3 regions of the Paenibacillus sp. FSL M7-0420 genome follow, and region 1 is predicted to be linked to each of the others. Evidence: riboswitches for the same ligand, from Rfam matches in the RefSeq annotation. Region 1 holds a riboswitch; each other region holds the start of a gene.
What was found. A riboswitch is a leader RNA that binds a small molecule or an ion and turns the genes downstream of it on or off. The one in region 1 is predicted to bind cyclic di-GMP.
Positions count from the first base shown of each region.

Region 2: it holds a riboswitch for cyclic di-GMP, as region 1 does, so the genes downstream of both, MKX51_RS01625 (transglutaminase-like domain-containing protein) here and MKX51_RS00845 (choice-of-anchor A family protein) in region 1, are expected to answer to the same signal.
Region 3: it holds a riboswitch for cyclic di-GMP, as region 1 does, so the genes downstream of both, MKX51_RS29650 (flagellar assembly protein A) here and MKX51_RS00845 (choice-of-anchor A family protein) in region 1, are expected to answer to the same signal.

Region 1 is NZ_JBBOCJ010000001.1:185,078-192,782, forward strand. It holds partial or broken gene MKX51_RS00820 (cupin domain-containing protein) at 1-189, opposite strand, end outside; gene MKX51_RS00825 (hypothetical protein) at 793-1,941, shown strand; gene MKX51_RS00830 (YukJ family protein) at 1,920-2,672, opposite strand; gene MKX51_RS00835 (ASCH domain-containing protein) at 2,770-3,192, shown strand; gene MKX51_RS00840 (hypothetical protein) at 3,556-3,921, opposite strand; cyclic di-GMP riboswitch class I at 4,679-4,771, shown strand; gene MKX51_RS00845 (choice-of-anchor A family protein) at 4,853-7,705, shown strand, end outside.
Region 2 is NZ_JBBOCJ010000001.1:375,932-383,636, forward strand. It holds gene MKX51_RS01605 (glycosyltransferase family 39 protein) at 1-1,885, shown strand, start outside; gene MKX51_RS01610 (glycosyltransferase family 2 protein) at 1,982-2,959, shown strand; gene MKX51_RS01615 (GtrA family protein) at 2,949-3,353, shown strand; gene MKX51_RS01620 (class D sortase) at 3,425-4,078, shown strand; cyclic di-GMP riboswitch class I at 4,204-4,285, shown strand; cyclic di-GMP riboswitch class I at 4,359-4,439, shown strand; gene MKX51_RS01625 (transglutaminase-like domain-containing protein) at 4,453-5,262, shown strand; rRNA gene MKX51_RS01630 (16S ribosomal RNA) at 5,631-7,191, shown strand; rRNA gene MKX51_RS01635 (23S ribosomal RNA) at 7,435-7,705, shown strand, end outside.
Region 3 is NZ_JBBOCJ010000001.1:6,909,052-6,916,756, forward strand. It holds gene MKX51_RS29615 (PucR family transcriptional regulator) at 1-123, opposite strand, end outside; gene MKX51_RS29620 (cupin domain-containing protein) at 140-568, opposite strand; gene MKX51_RS29625 (ring-opening amidohydrolase) at 616-1,686, opposite strand; gene MKX51_RS29630 (ABC transporter permease) at 1,683-2,435, opposite strand; gene MKX51_RS29635 (ABC transporter ATP-binding protein) at 2,432-3,241, opposite strand; gene MKX51_RS29640 (ABC transporter substrate-binding protein) at 3,256-4,269, opposite strand; gene biuH (biuret amidohydrolase) at 4,295-4,978, opposite strand; cyclic di-GMP riboswitch class I at 5,484-5,576, shown strand; gene MKX51_RS29650 (flagellar assembly protein A) at 5,684-7,318, shown strand; gene MKX51_RS29655 (aldo/keto reductase) at 7,333-7,705, shown strand, end outside.

The sequences.
Region 1 (7,705 bases):
AGTTTGGTTTTGCTTTGCTACCTGGTCAATATTCACTACAAGTGGACATTGTCTATAATCTCTTAAGTTTATTTTTCCATAGGGGTAACAATTATAATAATGTTGAGGCTGATATGTTTGATAGTTGTTATTCCAATTGTTATGCATAGGGTAATGCAATTGATACTGGTGGCATGAATTATGGTACATACTCATTCTCCTCTTACGATTTTGTGTGTACTTTAGTCAGATGCATTTGCCTATACAAAGGAGTGCAAAACCTGCAAAAATGGGCTGCAGGCATAAGGAATTTACAATTAGATTCTTCCTTCGTTTCAATGGAAGGTTAAAGACGTTTATAATAAACGTGTTAACACAAGGACGCTCATGTTCAAGGAGATTTAGGAAGAAGTGATATGCTGGCCCCAATACTTAGTATTATTCCAGCGGGAACGTGGTGTTAAGGTAGCGTTACGTTGCGGTTTTTCTTCTAACAAAACTTCTAACCAATCTTCTAACAATCCAAATATCAACAATACTTTAGAAGTAACTATACGCTTAAAACACGCGATTTATTGCCCAACAGACCCCAGGAAAACCTTATAAATCTATGCTGGGTCGCACTCGTAATGCGTAGGCCGGGGGTTCAATTCCCTTCACCAGCATCTTTACAAAGTCGATAGTGGCGCGGGTTTCCGGTTTTTTGGAACTGCGCCTTTTTTCTATGCAAGCATCAACATCTACCATTCTTCTAACCTTTAGTTAAGTAAAGTGGGGAGCATAGGGTTGGATGCTAGGAGGCAAGGATCTTATATGGGAAACCGGACATTCCTGAGTGTTACCAGTGCCGATACAGATTTGATTGATTATGAGAATACAGCTTTCGAGACGAATAATTTTCTCGCTCCAGTATGGTTTTGTCTGGTCAGCCAAGACCAGTTCCAGCGCTATAGCAGGCAGCTTATGCAAGCCTGGAGCAAGATTCAACCCCATATGGACCAACCGGATGTGGAGGATTTGCCTGAGTGGGAACATTTTGCAGGGGCCTTCCAATGGCAGATTCCATGGGCGGATGCTGCAGAGCAATTGCGCCTGAGCTTACCCGGCACGCTGGCCCATTTCCCGGCGCTTTCCACTCCTGTACATGAGTGGCTGGTAACCTTATCGACCCATGTACAGCGTTATTCTACTGCCGTTATTCATCTGGAGCTTTCGCAATATTTCTCATTCACGGGCGATCCCGCCCTGTATCTAAAAGACATTCAAGAATACGTTACTCTCTGGCAGTCGCCGCATCCCTCGCAGGAGAAGGTCTGGCAGGGAGCAGCCGATAACGTTTATATGCTGAACGGGGAGCATTTGCCATGGAGAGAACGTAGGGCAGCTCAACCGGAGCAAGCTCTTGATATTCAGCCAGCACAGTCCATTCCTCCAGCATCCGGGAAGCGCCAGTCCAAATGGCGGCAGGAGATCTACATCTGGTTGCTTGCGATTCTATCCGCAGCCCTCTTTTTTACCGTCTATGTTAAGACCTCCAGTGGTTGGTTGGCGGTGCTCTGCTTCTTCATCCCCTCTCTGTGTATCGTTTTGTGGAATATAATTATCGGTCGTAAACGAACCTCCCGTCATCAGCTCGAAGCGGCTAGGACCTTGAAGAGGAACAGTCGCCCTTCTGATGCTGTGCTCAGAATTGAGTATTTCGCTGGGCATTCCCCTATTGGGGTGGATGGCATGGAGACCGGTCCTTCGGAGGATAAAGCGTTACCGGATCTTATCCCCTGGCTGCAAATCCTGCAAGCGAAGGTGCTCTCATCTCATGAGGTTGAGCTCATCGTTTCTGCTAACCATTCACCAGTCGCTACCTTACAACTTCATTTGAAGCTGGATGAACAGCTGGATGCCAAGGATACCGTATCAGCGGTTAATGCGTTGGTGTTGGCTCATGACAAAGCATTGGTATGATTACATTCACTAACCGGCTTGGTGGCATCTCCCTGGTCGTTAGTACACCAGGATTGGGACTGGAAGGCCAGGAAGATAGCCACCCATCTGTGTTCATTCTCGAAATGAATAAGGACTCCGCCGTCTTGCCATGTGCCATTTTCTCTGGCGTACCCGCCCGCATTGCCTTGGTTCATATGAATATTATGGACGCCCTGCCCAGGGGAGAAGCCGAAGTATTTATCGGATTTATCCTCTTCGGGTCCCCAAGGCTCGCCGAATACGTACAGGGTTGCATCCTGTTCCTGTGCCTCCTTGAGATAAGAGGTGATTTTATCATACAGATTGTTGTGGGGATCATTGTCTTCCTTGTCATCCTGGTTCGTATTAGGCAGAGCCACCATCTTACTGGGAATCACCAGGTTTCCCCTGATATAATCTAGGGCAAGGCTCCGGTTATGCCAGGTGATCTTCGTGAAGCCGGATTCAAGCGTGAGCCAACGGGCCGTTTCTTCCGCTTTGAAATCTTCGCCCACATAATAAAGCACCTGATTTGCAGTGTCCTCCGGTAAATGTTCCGCTTTAGCGCTTGATCTGATATTGATAGCCACCCTGTACTTTTTATGAATATCACCTTCAACCTCAACCAGTACCTGGATATGATTATTTTTGACACCTAGCTTATATATGATATTCTCATTGGATAATTTGCATTTTAATACCCCGTACCCTTGATCTAATCCGTTACCCATAGTCCGTCAGTCCCCCTTCTTAGCTATTATTCTTTCCCGTAGAAGGCCATAGTAATTCTGAGTAAAAAGGTGTTCATCAGAGGAGGCAAGCTACTTTATGAAGATTCTGACCATCCGCCAGCCGTGGGCAACATTAATTGCGCTGGGAGAAAAACAAATCGAAACCCGGACCTGGCGGACCGCCCACCGGGGAGAGTTAGCCATTCATGCCGGGATGCAGGTGAATAAGGCGATCTGCCGGACGGAGCCGTATCAGTCGTTGCTGGCACGTTACGGCTACACTGCGGACAACCTGCCAACCGGCAAGATCATTGCAGTCAGCCGCATTGCGGATTGCTGTGAGGTGACGCCGGAGCTTGCGCAGCAAGGCTGGCCGGGCGGCAATGAATATGTATTCGGCAATTATGCCGAAGGAAGGTATGCCTGGAAGCTGGAGGAGGTTGTTCCGCTGGTACATCCCATCCCTGCTAAGGGACGTCTGGGTTTCTGGGAATATCCTGTGCTGGAAGAGGAATTGTGAATTTCTTGACGGCAATGTGAAGAAAAATTGCTCCAGATTGGCTGTCAGCTGGTATAATTGGGATATTCGGCGGGAAATCTTCCTATATATAAGGATAGTTGTGCTCTGAGGCGGTCTACCGCTGGAGAGGGGCAGAAATGCCGGGAAGGAGCGTATGCATAATAGATGGGAAGCCTTCTAATTGCATGGCTTTGTATGCTTTGTTTGTTTCTTGCGTTCAGGGATCAGGTAAGCCGGAGAATCCTGTACCCGGTAGCTGTGGTGGTGATATGCGGCACGCTCGGGTATTGGACGTTGTTAATGTAACCGCATCCGGGTGAACATTTCATGCAGAAGTCTGCCGCTTGCGGCAGGCTTCTTTGGTTAGCCCTGCTCCATCTTCTCCATACCCAGGTATCTGCGCATATGCAGAGTGGCCTGGGCTGCAATCACATCATCCAGCAGCAGCATCCGCTCGTGATAACCCCTGCAGACGAATTTGGCTTCAACACCCGCCTCCAGCCGCTGCTGCTCATAGACTTTCAGACCACGGGCGCGCATCCCGGCACGGACCTCCCGCAGATCAGCAGAAGCGGCATGGACGGCCGTCTGGATCACCTCCAGATAAGGCGCAGGCGTGCGCAGCTCTGAGGATATAGCAGAAGCATCGCGCTCGAAGGCGGATAAAATAAGCGGCAGCAAAATATAGGATTTGACCAGCAGGTTATCCTGGCTCTCTGCTCTTTGCATCCTTCTCAACCCCTCGAAGAGAACGTATATTCGCATTGTAACTCATCCTTCAAAAAATAATCAATGGGTTTTATAAATTAACTCAAATAATGTGATATATTTCACAAAAAAATAAGATGAATTATTTTATATTAAAATTGAAATATTAAAGATTAAGGATTGAAAAATAAATCAGCTCAAAGGAGAATGGCAATGAGTCATGAAGGAAGTCTCCGCCGTGGTTTGGTATTCGGGATCATTCTAAGTGTTCCGCTCTGGGTATCGATGATTGGCTGGGTTCAGCTGTTCGGGTCTGCCTAGGCGACATTTTATTCAAAATATATGAAGTCTATTAGCAGGTGTCGTCCCTATGGGCGGCACTTTTTTTCTGAGCTGAGCTGCCTGTAAATAGGTAAAATTGCATTGAACAGGAGCAGACAATGAGTTCGAGGGGCCTGAGGGCTATAAAATAGGACAAATGAATCAAATTTAAATAATATAAATTGATATTATTATAGGGAAGAGAGACAAACGGCTACAGCCAATCTTCTGATTTCTCGACTTTTTTCGTCAATAAATAAAAAGAGACTCGCCCCTGAACCCTTATGGTACAAGGGATCAATGAGGAACCATCGAAAAATATAATTTCAAAAAATATACTGGGAATGGATTGACAATAGGATGGGGGAGCGGATAAACTGAAATTAGTACAAAAGTAACAAATGTCATAGACTCAACGATGAATTTACATAAGTTACTCCCAATTTCATACCGAAATCATGTACAAACGCAAACCGGATCGAAAGAACGGGACGCAAAGTCAGGAATCTACTGTCTCTAAAGTTGAGACTAGGGTCGTCCGGCCGCCGTGAAGCTAACCCTTCTTGGCGGTCTTTTTGTTGTTATAGTCGCGTGACAGATTCATAGAATAGTAACTAGGAGGTGTGGACTATTGAAAAAAGGAGTACGTAAAACAGCCGCCATCCTTATGGCAGGCTTATTGACCGTATCCAGTGCTTTTACGTGGGGCACGGATGTCAGAGCAGCTTCAGGGGTTCCTTATACGCCAACACCGGTTTTGGGGGTCGCAGGGAATTTTAATGCTTTTATTCTTGGGGATTTCACACAAGGCGGTGATCAGATTGAAGGCCGTCTGGCAGCGGCGGGGAACATTACCCTCACCGGAGGTTACGGAGTAGCCAGGGCATACAGGAATGCTTCGCCTACGGATGTGCTGGTTGCGGGCAAGAATTTTGAACATTCGGGTAGCGGAGAAATTTACGGAAATGTGGTATACGGGGACAGCATTACAGTCAATGAGCCCCAGGTTAAAATTATAGGTACTAAGAGGAAAGAGAAGCCGATTGATTTTGCAGCCGAGCAGCAGGCTCTGATCTCCCGTTCCACAGAGTATGGGGCCTTGGCTGACACGAATGAGATCGGCAATAACAATTATGGACAGCTCAAGATAAGTGCACCGGATCGTTTCAATGTAGTTCATTTGGATGCCTCGACACTGGCGAAGACCAACTATATTGAATTCAACATTGCCCAGAACGCTACGCTGATTATTAATATAAGCGGGCCTACAGTCAATGTGCCGAGCTTTTCAATGAATAACGGCAGAGCCAGTCAAGTATTGTTCAACTTTTACGAAGCTTCTGAGGTGAATATCGCTAATACCTCCTTCTATGGCAGCATTCTCGCACCCAGAGCGGATGTTCATTATGCCCGAGCAGAGCTGTACGGAACCCTGATTGCAAAATCTTTTAGCGGCGGGGTAGAGATGCACCTGGGATTGTACGAGGGAGAGGGGCCGCCGCCGAGTCCGACGCCGACCGCAACGCCGACACCTAGTCCGACACCAACGGCAACGCCGACAGTGAAACCAACACCAACGGTAACGCCAACGCCGACTGTGAAACCAACACCAACGGTAACGCCTACACCAACAGTGAAACCTACACCAACGGTAACACCAACGCCAACGGTAACGCCTACACCTACAGTGAAGCCTACACCCACAGTAAAACCTAGCCCGACACCTGTGTGCACCCCAACTCCAAAGCCAACGCCGACTGTAAAGCCGACACCAACGCCAACTGTGAAGCCAACGCCGACGCCGACCGTGAAGCCGACGCCGACGCCGACCGTGAAGCCGACGCCAACACCGACCGTGAAGCCAACGCCGACACCGACCGTGAAGCCAACGCCAACGCCGACTGTGAAGCCAACACCAACGCCGACCGTGAAGCCGACACCAACGCCGACCGTGAAGCCAACGCCAACACCGACCGTGAAGCCAACGCCGACACCGACCGTGAAGCCAACACCAACGCCAACGGTGAAGCCAACACCGACGCCGACCGTGAAGCCGACACCAACGCCGACCGTGAAGCCAACACCAACGCCGACCGTGAAGCCGACACCAACGCCGACCGTGAAGCCAACACCGACGCCGACCGTGAAGCCGACACCAACGCCAACGGTAGAACCGACACCGACACCAACGGCAGTACCGACACCAACGCCAACGGCAGTACCGACACCAACGCCAACAGCAGTACCGACACCAACACCAACGGCAGTACCGACACCAACACCAACGGCAGTACCGACACCAACACCAACGGCAGTACCGACACCAACGCCAACGGCAGTACCGACACCAACGCCAACAGCAGTACCGACACCAACGCCAACAGCAGTACCGACACCAACGCCAACAGCAGTACCGACACCAACACCAACGGTAGTACCGACACCAACACCAACAGCAGTACCGACACCAACGCCAACAGCAGTACCGACACCAACACCAACGGCAGAACCGACACCAACACCAACGGCAGTACCGACACCAACGCCAACGGCAGTACCGACACCAACACCAACGGCAGAGCCGACACCAACGCCAACGGCAGAGCCGACACCGACGCCGACAGCGGTGCCTACGCCAACGCCAACGGTAGAACCGACACCAACGCCAACGGCAGAGCCAACACCGACGCCGACAGCGGTGCCTACGCCAACACCAACGGCAGAGCCGACACCAACGGTAGAGCCAACGCCAACACCAACGGCAGAGCCAACACCAACACCGACGGTAGAGCCGACACCAACGCCAACGGCAGAGCCAACACCAACACCGACGGTAGAGCCGACACCAACGCCAACGGTAGAACCGACACCGACACCAACGGTAGAGCCAACGCCAACACCAACGGCAGAGCCAACACCAACACCGACGGTAGAGCCGACACCAACGCCAACGGTAGAACCGACACCAACGCCAACAGCGGTGCCTACGCCAACACCAACGGCAGAACCGACACCAACACCAACGGCAGAGCCGACACCAACGCCAACGGTAGAACCGACACCAACGCCAACGGCAGAGCCAACACCGACGCCAACGGCAGTACCGACACCGACGCCAACGGCAGTACCGACACCGACACCAACAGCAGAGCCGACACCAACGCCAACGGCAGAGCCGACACCAACGCCAACGGCAGAGCCGACACCAACGCCAACGGCAGAGCCAACACCGACGCCGACGATAGAACCGACACCAACACCAACGGCAGAGCCAACACCGACGCCAACAGCAGTACCGACACCAACGCCAACACCAACACCAACACCAACACCAACACCAACACCAACACCGACACCGACACCAACACCAACACCGACACCAACGCCGACACCGACACCAACGCCGACACCAACGCCGACACCAACACCGACGCCGACACCAACGCCGACGCCGACACCAACGCCGACACCAACACCGACGCCG
Region 2 (7,705 bases), 190 kb from region 1:
TGTGAAGCTTTTGCCTGAGCCGGTTACCCCCAAGGAGGCGTACGCAGCAGATCTGCTGCTTGCAGAAGGCATCAAGCCGCTTGCCGCTGCTGAGCGGCGTTCTCCGCTGAAGCTGAAGCGCAGAGACTGGATCTGGATGCTCGGTATCACCGTACTATACGGGGCACTTGCCCTCTATCATCTGGGAGATAACAAGGCACCTGAGACTCTGTGGGAGCCGGCAGCCAGCGGCGAGAGCTTCTATGTGGATCTGGGGGAGGCCCATCAACTGGAGCGGGTCAATGTGTTCGGCGGTGTCGGAACAGGGAAGTTTCAGCTGGAATTCAGCCAGACCCCTGATAATTGGAGCAGCCCGCTTGAGGTGAGCGAGGATGTGGGCAATGTCTTCATCTGGAAAAGCCAGCCGCTTAACGTATCCGCAAGATATGTCAAGCTCTCGGTTACGTCTCCAGGCTTCACGCTCAATGAGATGGCCTTCTATGAGCAGGGGGCACCGGAGGTTCCTCTGACGATAGCAAGCGTGACACCCGATTCGGGAGCAGCAGCTAAAAGAGGAATGCCGGCCAATCTGTTCGACGAGCAGTCCGTCATACCCAAGAACTCTAATTTCATGAACAGTACGTATTTTGATGAGATCTATCATGCCCGTACGGCTTATGAGCATTATCATAATATTGTTCCTTATGAGAATACGCATCCGCCGCTTGGCAAGCTGCTGATCGGGGTAGGGATGGAGCTGTTCGGCGTCAATCCGTTCGGGTGGCGGATCATAGGGACCTTGTTCGGGATTGCAATGCTGCCGCTGATCTATATCATGGCGATGCGGTTGTTCCGTAAGACCACCTATGCTGCACTGGCAGCGGGACTATTCGCTCTGGACTTCATGCATTTCACCCAGACGCGGATATCGACCATCGATGTGTACGGTGTATTCTTCATTATGCTGATGTTCTATTTCATGCAGCGGTATTTCACGATGAATTTCTACCGGATGCCGCTGCGGACCACACTGGCTCCGCTGTTCTGGTCCGGCCTGTTCTTCGGAATCGGGGTTGCTTCGAAGTGGATCGTGATTTACGGCGGCGCGGGACTTGCTATTATGCTGGTGCTGTCGCTGCTGGACCGCTACCGGGAGTATAAGGCTGCCGGACGCCTGCTGGCTGAAGGCAAGCTGAGCGGTCAGGAGCTCAAAGCCGCCTGCCGGACTGCAGATCAGTCCTTCTGGAAGAACACGATCATCACGCTGGCCAGCTGCATCGGATTCTTCGTCATCATTCCGGGAATCATATACAGCCTGTCCTTCATTCCTTCACTATCTGCGTCGGCAGAGGGCTTCACCGTTAAGGGGCTGATTGATGCCCAGAAGAATATGTACAACTATCACAGCCAGCTTGTAGCTACACATCCGTTCGCCTCGTCCTGGTGGGAGTGGCCGTTCATGAAGCGTCCGGTGTGGTTCTTCAGCGGCGGCGAAGGCTTGCCTGCAGGCAAGGCGAGCAGCATAGTAACGATGGGCAATCCGCTGATCTGGTGGACAGGAATCTTCACGATGCTGGCTGCTGTATGGTTCACCCTGAAGCGCCGGGACAAGAGCCTGTATATGATCTGGATCGGCTTCTTCTCACAATATGTTCCGTGGATGCTTGTGCCGCGTGAGACGTTCCTGTACCATTACTTTGCGATGGTGCCGTTTATGATTCTATCCATTGTGTACATCCTGAAGCTGCTTGACGGCAGGTTCCAGGGTGCCAGATATCTGCGGTACGCCTATGTTGCGGCCGCCGCCATCCTGTTTGTAATGTTCTATCCGGTATTGTCCGGCATGCAGGTGAACAGCAGTTATATCATTCATGTACTTCGCTGGTTCCCTTCCTGGGTATTCTAGGAGGGGAGCTGTAAGAGCCGCATAGTTGCTCAAAGCTGATGTTGATGAAGCGCATCAAGGAAGCTGTGGCTTACAATAAATTTAGGAGGAACCCTTGTGAAGGCCAGATATAGTGTAATTGTGCCCATGTATAATGAGGAGGAAGTCATTCAGGTAACGTACGAGCGGCTCAAAAAAGTAATGGATGGTTGCGGCGATTCCTATGAGCTAGTATTCGTCAATGACGGCAGCCGGGACCGTACGGCTGAGATTATGCGCGGCATAAGCAATACGGATGAGCATGTCAAGCTGATTGACTTCTCCCGTAACTTCGGCCATCAGGTGGCGATTACGGCGGGTATGGATTATGCTGAAGGCCAGGCTGTTGTGGTCATTGACGCAGATCTCCAGGACCCGCCGGAGGTCATCCTGCAGATGATCGCCAAGTGGAAGGAAGGCTATGAGGTAGTCTATGCCAAGCGGCTGAAGCGCCACGGAGAGACCTTCTTCAAGAAGGTGACAGCCAAAATCTTTTACCGTCTGCTCAGCAGCATGACCAGTGTGGAGATTCCCACGGATACCGGGGACTTCCGGCTGATCGACCGTAAGGTCTGCGATGTGCTGCGCGGCCTGAAGGAGAAGAACCGTTATGTACGGGGGCTGGTAAGCTGGGTCGGCTTCCGGCAGACCATGGTGGAATATGTGCGGGAGGAACGCTTCGCCGGGGAGACGAAATATCCGCTTAAGAAAATGATCCGCTTTGCGCTCGACGGAATCACCTCCTTCTCGCACAAGCCGCTCAAAATCGCCTCGTATATCGGATTCTTCCTGTCCTTCTCCAGCTTCATCTACCTGTTTCTGGTCTTATTCCAGAAAGTCTTCACCTCTTGGACTGTACCGGGCTGGGCCTCCATTGTCGGGGTTAACCTGCTGTTTAACGGCATTGTGCTGATGCTGCTGGGCGTCATCGGGGAATACATCGGACGGATCTATGATGAATCGAAGGACAGACCGCTCTATATCGTAAGCGAGACACGGGGCTATCCGGATGCCGAGACCGAAGACACGCGGAAGGAAAGCGACTATGCAAAATAAGGCCTGGAGCGCAGGCATGATCCAGTTTCTGAAATTCAATGCGGTGGGCCTGCTTAACACGTTCATTGATTTTGCGGTATTTACCCTGCTGCATTCCCTGGGGATGCTCAACACCCCTGCACAGATTATTTCCTACAGCGCCGGGACGGCCAACAGCTTTGTCTGGAATAAGAAGGTGACCTTCAAGGGCCGGGACAGAGGAGGCAATAGCGGCTTTGACCGGATGCAGCTGGTGAGATTTATTGTGCTGAATCTGCTGGTGCTGGGCATTTCGGTGCTGCTGATTCATCTGCTGACTGACCGGCTGGGAGTCCAGGTGCTGATGGCCAAGGTGCTGGTTACCTTTATTACAGTAATCATTAATTTCTTTGGAAGCCGGAAGTGGGTATTCTAAAGAGATAGAGCGTATATCTTCCCCGTATTCTGCGGAGGCAGCACTTATTCTATATTGCGGAGGCGATTGTCATGCGGAAGTTATCCTATTTGATTATACTTGCCGGGGTCCTGATTATGCTCTACCCCAAAGGAAGCGAATGGTACGAGGACCGTCAGCAGCAGAAGCTGCTGGAAGAGGCTGAACAGGCCTATAGTGAAATCGTTCCTTCGGCTACGGCTCCTGCCAGCCAGGATCTGAGTAAGCCTTATGCGGAAGTCACCCAGCTGCTGGCGGAAGAGTCTGGTGCGGAAGAGCCGGTGCCCACTACAGCGCCCGAGATTGAAGTGGGAGGCAAGATCACCGCTATTATTGAAATCGATAAAATCGATCTGAAGCTGCCTGTACTGGAGGGCGCCAACAAGACCAATATGAAGCATGCAGCGGCGCATATGAAGGAGACAGCTCCGATTGGCGCGGTAGGCAATGCAGCGATTGCTGCGCATCGGTCAAGAACGGCAGGGCGGCTGTTCAACAGATTGGATGAGGTTGGTAAAGGGGATACCATTACTGTTATTACAAGCGGACAGGAATACAAGTATGTTGTATATGATGTATCTATTGTAGAGCCTACCGATATTTCGGTACTGAAGGGAAAGGATGACGATAAGATTTTGACCCTTATTACCTGTGATCCGCTAGTCAACCCTACCCACAGACTCATCATTCACGCGAAGCTGACCTGATTCTATCAGGACAAGGCGATAAAGGTCGAAAAAACATAAAATTTTAGTATATTTGTGGTGAAATCTAGCAATTGGGTCTTGCTAATAGATATAGATATGGTAAGATATAACTATGAAAGCTAATACACGATAAACGGCAAACCTATCGAAAGGTAGGGACGCAAAGCTACAGGGCCTTCCCGTCATGGATGGCAGCCAGTTACCGAATGAAGAGGCTTTTTTTGTTTGTTTTCATTCTGGATCTGTCATTATGTGGTAGTAGATTGGACAGATAAAGCTTATACGATAACGGCAAACCTATCGAAAGGTAGGGACGCAAAGCTAAAGGGCCTTCCCGTAAGAATGGCAGCCAGCTACCGAAAGGGGTTTTATCCATGAAGAAGTTTTATTTAATGCTGATTACGCTTTTTGTGATCGTCACTTCCGTGCAGACAGGCACTGCTCAAGCAGCAAATGCAGATTCAAGCTGGTTAAATGTTGGACAACTTGATCAAGGGATTATCGGGGTTTCGTACGATGTTCCTAAGGACAAGAAGATGAAGCTCATGATTACCAAGGACAATAACAGCTATACTTACAACTTATACACTTCCAAACCGACCGAGACGTTCCCGCTGCAACAAGGTAATGGCTCTTACAAGGTCTCCGTTCTTGAGAATACTACCGGCAACAAATACAAAGTACTATCTTCCGAGACTGTATCTCTCTCCATGAGCAATGTGAATGCCGTATATTTGAGCTCTGTACAGAATGTAAAGTGGAGTTCTTCCGATAAATCCGTTCAAAAGGCAGCACAGCTTACAAAGGGTCTGACCACAGATGCAGACAAAGTTAAGGCTATCTACAATTACATCGTAGCTAACGTGAAATATGACTACTCTCTGGCCAACAGTGTAAGCACGGATTATATTCCGAACAACGACAACACACTGGCTACCAACAAAGGGATCTGCTACGATTACGCTTCCTTGTTCGCTACTATGCTCCGCAGTGAAGGGATTCCAACCAAGTTGGTTATGGGGAATACAAGCTATGTAACTTCATACCATGCCTGGAACGAAGTGTTCCTGAACGGCAAATGGGTGACGATTGATACTACAGTGGATGCAGGTCTGGGCAAGAAAACAGCAACAACAGAACTGGTCAAATCAGCAAGCAAATATACTGCAGCGAAATTCTACTAAGAATAGCTGTGAACTATAGCATTATCTGAGACTAACCCGCTTAATCATTAAGCGGGTTATTTTTATTTATATAAAGGTTGCTTTTTAATAGAAGGATAGGTTATTATAAATAAGCGTTGTTGGAGCGGCAAAGGAAATGAGAGATTACTTAAATAAGTGATTTCAAAAATAAAGCTTGCATTGCTCAGAAGAACGTGATATATTATAAGAGTTGCTGGTGACGATAACATCGCCGCTAACAACGAGCTTGATCTTTGAAAACTGAACAACGAGTGAGTATCTGGAGATCACTTCGGTGAGATCCAAAATTAGAGAATGTAAATTCTCGTCAGATGTTTCAAAATGAGCAATCGCTCTTTCTAAATACCAATTTGGAGAGTTTGATCCTGGCTCAGGACGAACGCTGGCGGCGTGCCTAATACATGCAAGTCGAGCGGAGTGTGAAAGGAAGCTTGCTTCCTTTCAGACTTAGCGGCGGACGGGTGAGTAACACGTAGGCAACCTGCCCTCAAGCCTGGGATAACTACCGGAAACGGTAGCTAATACCGGATAATTTCTTTTTTCTCCTGAGGAGAGAATGAAAGGCGGAGCAATCTGCTGCTTGGGGATGGGCCTGCGGCGCATTAGCTAGTTGGTGGGGTAACGGCCCACCAAGGCGACGATGCGTAGCCGACCTGAGAGGGTGAACGGCCACACTGGGACTGAGACACGGCCCAGACTCCTACGGGAGGCAGCAGTAGGGAATCTTCCGCAATGGGCGCAAGCCTGACGGAGCAACGCCGCGTGAGTGATGAAGGTTTTCGGATCGTAAAGCTCTGTTGCCAGGGAAGAACGTCCGGTAGAGTAACTGCTGCCGGAGTGACGGTACCTGAGAAGAAAGCCCCGGCTAACTACGTGCCAGCAGCCGCGGTAATACGTAGGGGGCAAGCGTTGTCCGGAATTATTGGGCGTAAAGCGCGCGCAGGCGGTTATTTAAGTCTGGTGTTTAAACCTTGGGCTCAACCTGAGGTCGCACTGGAAACTGGGTGACTTGAGTACAGAAGAGGAAAGTGGAATTCCACGTGTAGCGGTGAAATGCGTAGATATGTGGAGGAACACCAGTGGCGAAGGCGACTTTCTGGGCTGTAACTGACGCTGAGGCGCGAAAGCGTGGGGAGCAAACAGGATTAGATACCCTGGTAGTCCACGCCGTAAACGATGAGTGCTAGGTGTTAGGGGTTTCGATACCCTTGGTGCCGAAGTTAACACAGTAAGCACTCCGCCTGGGGAGTACGGTCGCAAGACTGAAACTCAAAGGAATTGACGGGGACCCGCACAAGCAGTGGAGTATGTGGTTTAATTCGAAGCAACGCGAAGAACCTTACCAGGTCTTGACATCCAACTAACGAAGCAGAGATGCATCAGGTGCCCTTCGGGGAAAGTTGAGACAGGTGGTGCATGGTTGTCGTCAGCTCGTGTCGTGAGATGTTGGGTTAAGTCCCGCAACGAGCGCAACCCTTGACTTTAGTTGCCAGCAGGTGAAGCTGGGCACTCTAGAGTGACTGCCGGTGACAAACCGGAGGAAGGTGGGGATGACGTCAAATCATCATGCCCCTTATGACCTGGGCTACACACGTACTACAATGGCCGGTACAACGGGAAGCGAAGCCGCGAGGTGGAGCCAATCCCAGCAAAGCCGGTCTCAGTTCGGATTGCAGGCTGCAACTCGCCTGCATGAAGTCGGAATTGCTAGTAATCGCGGATCAGCATGCCGCGGTGAATACGTTCCCGGGTCTTGTACACACCGCCCGTCACACCACGAGAGTTTACAACACCCGAAGTCGGTGGGGTAACCCGCAAGGGAGCCAGCCGCCGAAGGTGGGGTAGATGATTGGGGTGAAGTCGTAACAAGGTAGCCGTATCGGAAGGTGCGGCTGGATCACCTCCTTTCTATGGAGAATCGTTCTCTGCAATGAGGACATTCAAATCGGAAGCTTCGCTTCCACCAAAGAACCCTTGGGTTCGAATGCTCACTCGTTGGTCAGTTTTGAGAGTTTAAGCTCTCAACTTGATCCTTGAAAACTGGATACCGAAACGAATTTGCGTTTTAGAACATCTTTTAGCTGAAACTTGTGTAAGCAAGTTGGAATAGTTATTAGTTGCTACCGTGATTTTCCTTAGGGAAAACACATTGGTTAAGCTACTAAGAGCACACGGAGGATGCCTAGGCGCCAGGAGCCGACGAAGGACGTGGCGAACAACGAAACTGCCTCGGGGAGCTGTAAGCAAGCTTTGATCCGGGGGTGTCCGAATGGGGAAACCCAGCTGTGGTAATTCGCAGTTACTCGTATCTGAATACATAGGATACGCAGAGGCAGACCAGGGGAACTGAAACATCTAAGTACCCTGAGGAAGAGAAAACAATAGTGATTCCGTCAGTAGCGGCGAGCGAACGCGGAACAGC
Region 3 (7,705 bases), 6.7 Mb from region 1:
TACATTGACCCGGTTAATATAACGCCCAAGGCCCCCGGCTCCGGCCAGCAGGGCCGCTTCCTTCAGGTCGGGAATCAGCAGAATATCGCTGCAGGTCAAACCGGTAATTACATTGCTGCCCATGGCTCCGCCGCCTTTACTATAGCTTGGAAGAATAGATATCCTCGATTAGGGTAGTGCCGAAGAAGCTGTTAGTCGGCACCTCCGCCTCCGCCGGTACAAAAATACTGATCTGCTCCGAAGGAGAATCCCCTGTATTCCTGACAGAATGGACTACGCCCGCAGGCACATGGAACGTATCTCCGGCCCGGTAGCTGTACCACTCCCCGTCACATAGCAGCTTGACCTCTCCTACGGTAATATGAATGATTTCGACTACATCATGATAGTGCGGCAAGACCTGGCCGCCGATCCCCAGCTTCTCCCACAGAATCGAGCTCATCCGGATGCCCAGGCGGTCCGCCTCGGTTGCCGAGACAATCTCCCGGTGATACAGCTCTATGTGATTCGGCATAAGCTCCCATGTCATATCTGCTGCTGCCAGCACTTTCGTTTCCTGTGTATGCATATTCGATTCCCCCATGATGGATAAAATGTAGTTATATATCAGCTCCGCTACCTGCGGCGGAACACAGCCGCCACCGGCCCTCCGCCCTTCGGCCCCTGATGCTCGCCTCCGCCGGAGACGTAGATCATCGGGTCGCCGCCGACATAGGCCAGCACACCGCCGACTACAGCCCGCGCATGGCGGGTATGATTGATATCCGAGTCATCCAGCATGATATGGCGGCGTCCGCGGATAATGCCATCGGGATCGGCTTCAGCCTTGGCCAGCACCTGCACCAGCTCTTCACCGGGATACCGGTCCAGCAGGCCCTGCAGCGCAGCGCCATCCACTGCATCCTGCATCACGGCATGGTCGATGTGGTACGGGCCATCCGCAGACAGCGAGTTCCCGAACACAATCACTTCGCAGCAGGACAGCTCACTGCCCGCCGAAGTGGAGGCTACCGCGCTGAATTGCTTCCAGTCCGTGCAGATATCTTCCTCCTGTAGAGCCGCACGATCCACCTCACCCAGTGCTACCCCGGCACCCAGTGCAGAAGCGCCTCTGGAATACCCCATCGATTTGTACGTATCCTCTGTCACCAGGGACGCCTGACGGCTATGTGCCTCATAGATCTGTTCAGCGGTTAGCAGCGGACACTTGATCTGTACAAAATGCACATCCTCCGGTGAGGTGATGCCCGCATCCTTAACCGCGCGGGTCACGGCATCCGCCACTTCGTCCACCTGAATAAGTCTTCCCAGCTCCCCCGGCTGGAAGCTCCGGGTTCTTGCCACACCAATGGCGAGCGACTTCAGGCCATCAGCGGCCACCCCCGGCTCCCCCTGTCCGCTGCGGCTGATAACCGTGAAATGCGGGCTGAGCACCCCTTCCGTACCTCCGGACATCACATAAGAGATGCTGGCAGCTCCTCCTTTTGCCGCTTCAGCAAAGAATCCTTTCAAGGCCATCACAGCATAGCCCCGCGTAAAATCATTCACACAACCGTTGCCCTCCGTCTTCCCCAGCACCGCGACCACTTCCTCCGGCCGGAACAGCCCCGCTTCCACCGCTGCGCCAAGGCCCGACATATCATGCGGCGCACCCGCAGGGATACGGATAACCGAGCAGTTCATCATAGATCATCGCTCCTTGTCCAGAAAATAACCCGTTTCTCCAGCAGCCCGATACACCAGAACAGCAGCAGGCCGCAGAGCGCCGAAGCAATAATGGCCGAGAACATCACCGGCGTATCCATATGATAGGAAGAGACGAGCACCACATAACCCAGCCCCTTATTCGCTCCGACGAATTCGCCAACTATGGCTCCGACAATGGCGAGCGAGGTGGAGATCTTCAGGGCAGAGAAGATATAAGGCAGACTCGTCGGCAGCCGCAGCTTCCAGAAAATTTCACTCTTCGTCCCTTTGTAGGTCGAGAACAGCTCCCAGGCTTCGTATTCAATCGCCTTAAGACCCTTAACACTATTCACCAGAATCGGGAAAAAGCAGATCAGCATCGAAGCGATTACCTTCGAGGTATACCCGGTCCCCAGCCAAACGACCAGCAGCGGGGCCAGCGCCACCAGCGGCGTAGTCTTAAGGGCGATGGCAAGCGGGAACATCCCCTTCTCAATTGGCTTGGAATACACGAAAATCACTGCGGTAGCCAGGCCGAGGATATTGGCGAGAATGAACCCGGTCAGCGCTTCGCCCAGCGTAACCAGCGTATGCGACCAGAGCGAGCTATTAATTGCCGAGACTACCTGCGTAGGCGCAGGCAGCAGATACATAGGCACCGACAGGAGACGTACAGCCAGCTCCCAGAGAAGCAGGAAGCCGAGCGCAAACGTGACCGGGTACAGGGTGTCTTTGATTTTGACCGTCATAGATGCTTCACCCGCTTTCTCAGTTCCTTGACAATCCGGTGGAATTCCGGCAGCTCTTCCATGCCCGCCTCACGCGGGGAGGGCAGCGTCACCGGAATGATATCCGTCACACCGGCGGGCCGGGGAGACATCATCACGACCCGGTCTGACAGCAGCGCGGATTCATGTATGGAATGGGTAACCATCACAATGCTGCTTAGACTGGTCTCCGGGCTCTCCCACAGCCGCAGCAGCTCGAAATTCAGCTTCTCGCGTGTCAGCTCATCCAGCGCGCCGAACGGTTCGTCCATCAGCAGCACCGTCGGATCGGCAGCCAGGGCCCGGGCAATCGCCGCCCGCTGCTGCATCCCGCCGCTGAGCTGATGCGGGAAGTGGTTCAGATAATCCTGCAGACCGACCAGGCGCAGGGCACTTTCTGCTTTTTCACGCGCCTCGGCTTTACTGAACTTCTTCTTCTCGCCCAGCTCCAGCGGCAGCATGACATTCTGTAGCGCACTGAGCCACGGCATCAGGACCGGCTTCTGAAAGACCATGCCCAGGGACAGATCCGGGGAGGCATACGCCACCTCTCCACCGGCTTCCGGGCTTAATAGCCGCAGCATTAGCCGGAGTGTTGTGGATTTCCCGCAGCCGCTCGGTCCAAGAATCGAAATGAACTCATTGCGGTATACATCAAGGCTGACCTTATCCAGCACAGGCACGTTGCCGAAGGAAAGAGAGCAGTTGCGCAGGGAGAGCATGGTTTCCCGGGTACCGGGATGCTGCGCGGCGGCAGTATCCAGCTGTTCTTTGATCGCTGTTGTCATTATCGGGTCCCTCCTTATTTCAAAAACTCATTGGTGAACAATCCGCCGGTATCCTGTTCCTTTTTCACAAATCCCAGCTCGACCAGATTCTTCTGCAATGTCTCCCAAGATGCCTCGTCCATTGAGCCCAGCGGGAGCTTCTCCGGATCAAGCAACGGAATGCTGGCCTTCATCATATTGACCTCATGCTTCAGATCCAGCTTCTCGCCATATTTCAGACCGAATTCTGCCGCCTCTTCCGGATGCTTCACCGCATAATCCCAGCCCTGCATAGACGCCTGCACGAAGCTTGCGACCATCTCCGGGTCCTTCTTGATGACAGACTCCGTGGTGAATAAGGTATCGGCATAGAAATTGATGCCATAGTCGTTCGGGTCGATAATATTCACTTCCTTGCCCTGCTCCTCTACAGCCAGCACTTCATTAATGACATAGCCGGGCCAGGCCTTGACCTGCCCGGTCAACAGCGGACTCAGATCGTATTTGACCGGCATCTCTTCGATTTGCGAAGGGTCGATGCCCGCGCTTTTCTCCATGGCCCGGAAGGTCAGCTCTTCGTTGCCGCCCAGCTTAATGCCTACCTTTTGCCCGACAAGGTCCTCCATCGTCTTGATCCCGGACTCTTTGAGTGTGAACATGACGAACGGGGTTTTGCGGTAGATCGCGGATAACGCTTTGACAGGGACGCCTTTCTCTCTGGCGATGACGACCTGGTCGGCACCCGTAACTCCGAACTCCTCACTGCCGGAAGCTACCATCTGCACAGCGGGGAAATCCGAGCCCCCCGGGCGGATCTCAACATCCAGCCCCGCTTCTTTATAGAAGCCTTTTTCCACCGCGGTATAAAAGCCGGCAAACTGCGCCTGGTGAATCCACTTCAGCCGGAGCACCACCTTCTTCAGCTCGCCTGAGCCTTCCGCTCCCTGGCCTTCGGCCTTACCGGCTTCCGTAGTGTTACCGCAGGCGGTCAGGAGCAGCATCAGCGAGGTTAACAGCATCAGCGCTTTCGTTCTGGACTTGTTCCACATGGTTATTCCCCCGTTTATGAATGATTTAGTATTGCTCCAGCGCACGCAGCACCGCTTGTGAATCACTTACACTGCCGAACACCCCGCCCTGCATTTGAACCATACTCAGCGCCGCCAGGTGATTCGCTTCATCCGTCGCTCCCGTGCAATCCGCAAGAATCAGACACTCGTACCCGCGGTCATTGGCTTCCCGCATCGTGGTGTGTACACAGACATCGGTAGTAATACCAGTCAGAATCAGATGGGTAATTCCTTTATTCTTCAGGATCAGGTCCAGGTCCGTTGCGTAAAAGCTCCCTTTGCCCGGCTTGTCTATAATGTACTCTCCGCCAGCAGGCGCCAGCTCCTCAATGATCTGCCAGCCGCGCTCCCCCCGCACGAGGATTCGTCCCGCCGGTCCTTCGGAGCCGATCTCGGCCCCAATCTGGCGGCTGCGCCACCGTTTGTTCGCCGGCAGATCCGACAGATCCGGCTTATGCCCCTCGCGGGTATGGATCACGGTGAACCCTTCAATCTCCCGGATACGTGCCAGCAGCCGCTGAATGGGCTGAATCGCCCTCGCTGTTAATGAGAGGTCATAACCCATTCTCTCGACGTAACCGCCCTTGCCGCAAAAATCCGTCTGCATGTCGATAATCATCAGCGCTGTCTTCGCCGGGTCCACAGCCCCGTCATAAGGCCAGATGTAAGGTGTTGCTGCAATCTGCATGGTTTATGCTCCTCTCCTGATGTCGCTATCTCTATTAATGTTATATTAGTTAACATTAATTCGCGTTTCCTTGGTATGAGTTAGATTATATTACAATGAATTTGGGATGTCTTCGGTTTTATTACGAAATAATACACTGAATGTTTGTGTTTATTTACATAGTTAACATATACATAACATTTATACTCGCAATACTCCTTATCAAAAAGGAACACTCCGGGTCTTACCAAGCCCAGAGTGTCCCAACAGTTCAATGCTCACACTTTCCTCCTTCTGCCTCTTCCATAAGCTGTAAGCGCTGGGAAACCAGTTTTTTTGTCGAAATAGAGCTGCATATTTCGAGTTTTTTGATAAATAGGCATAATATAGTTGAAAAATAGCTCTTTAAGTACTAGAATTAAGCTTGTTTGCAGAAGTTAATGACGCATAAGAACTATTTATGATTCTTTTTGTCGATTGCAGTCGACCACTATTCATTGCCTCTACAGGATGTATATCATTGATCTATTTCTAAAGGCAAACTCCCCGAAAGGGCAGGACGCAAAGCTATGGGCCTAAGAACGCCAGAATCTGCGTTTACGGTTGCCAGGCTGCCAATAGAGACCACTTAAGCCAGCTGTTCAGGAGGGGAAGCCTCCCAGGCTTGATGATGTTCTTTTTCTGTACGAATTGCCATTGATCATACGAAAAAGTGAGGTTACAACCATGCCGCAGCAGGATATCGAACCAAGCCGATATGAATTCGTAGAGTCCCTGATGCTCGAACGTAAAGGTCTCCTGGATTCATTCTCTGTGGAGGGCCGGACTTCTGACGGGACAACTGGAGATAAGAATGGAATTATCCTCGTGCAGGACAACCAGATATTTATTACTCCCCCGCTCCCCGGAGGTGCTCCCGCCCGCATTTCTGCGATCCACCCTGTTGTCCTGAAGATCAACTGGAAGACCGTTACAGAACCAACCGAGGTGACCAGGGCGGATTATATCACTTGGGAGATCTGTGAGAAGCCGCAATATGAAATTACCGTATCGCCTGACAAGCTCAAGGTCCACTTCACTTTATACCGTGCAGAGAAGTACGCCTGGAATCTGGTCAACTGTCCTGCCGCCTTCGAAGCGGTTGTCCGTGCCCAGCCCAATCCGGCGATGCTGCTGTCCACGCTCACCATAGAACAGATTATCGCCTCACTGGACAACCGTTTTATTCTGCGCAACCTGAACATTCCCGCCCTGTACGCGGAGCTGGAGAACCCTACATATCTTCCCGTTTGCATCGCTGAAGGAAGATCCCCGCTGCCCGGCAAGGAAGCCCGGCTGGAATTCCTGCTGCCGGAGCATACACTGGAGGGGAACCGGATGCTTCAGGGACAGGGAGCCCCGGGTCAGAAGCCTGAGGATACCATGGAGTATCTCCGTTTCCCGGGGGCCCCCTTTACCTTTGCAGGCGAAGTCTTCGCCCGCAAACTGCCGCCCGAAGAAGGCATTCCCGGCCTCGATACAGACGGAAGGGTACTGCCCCCTCCCCCGCCGCAGGATCTCTACTTTGCTGCCGGTAATCATGCCAAGCTCCTTCCCTGCGGTCATATCGTGGCCCGGCATACCGGCAGACCCCGCATCTGCGGAGGAAACAGCAGCGTCCGGATATGTGACTTCCCTCCGGCCTGTCTGCTGACCAGCGAGATGACCGATCCTGCGGGCGATGTTATGTTCGCAGGTGACATCATTGTACCGGGAGATCTGGAAGGACCTGTACGGGTTGAAGCCCTCGGGAATGTGTACGTCTATGGCGATATCCGCCAATCTACAATTATAGCCACCGGCAGTATTTACGTTAGCGGCCAGGTCACCGGCAGCGGCCTGTACGCCGGACACGCCGGGGTACTGCAGCATCGTCTGCATAGCCTCGCAAGCCTGCTGCGGACAGAGACGGACGGACTGCTGGAGGCAGCGCGCCAGCTGGCCAAGAATGTGGAATCCCGCCAGCAATCCGTGAATTACGGCCTGGTAGTCATGCTGCTGCTGGAAGATAAATACAGCCACCTCGGCAGCCTGATCCGTGATCTTCAGGCTGCCCTGAGCCGTATGAACGGAGAGTTCGGCTCCGGCACAGACCCGCTCCGGCAGATGCTTGAGGTATTCGCCCATCCGGGACAATTCACCGGGTACATCACAGACAGTGTGCTAAGCCGCTTCTCCAGGCTGCTCCTCAAGCTGAGCGAGGAGATTGAGCTGCTCCAGGAGGAGCATGCGGTAATTAATCTTGCCCGGTCGCAGGAGAGCCGCCTGGAGTCCGGCGGCAAGCTGCTTGTGCGTGATTCTGCTAAGACTACTACTATATAAGGAGAAGTGAGCGCGTGAGATATAACCGTCTGGGCAATAGCGGCCTGCAGGTGTCCGCCCTGGGTCTTGGAACCAATTCCTTCGGCAAACGGGCAGATCAGGAGACCTCGGTCCGCATTCTGCACACCGCTATGGATCAGGGCATCAATTTCATCGATACCGCCAATATCTATGCCGGCTCTGAATCGGAGCGGATCATTGGCCTTGCGCTTGAAGGCAGACGCCATAACGCTGTGCTGGCGACCAAGGCCGGATTGCCGAAGCATGAGGGACCCGGCGGCAGCGGCTCTTCGCGCCATCATCTGATGCAGGAGCTGGAGGGCAGCCTGCGCCGGCTGAAGACCGACTATGTGGATCTGTACCAGATTCACACCTTCGACCCCTACA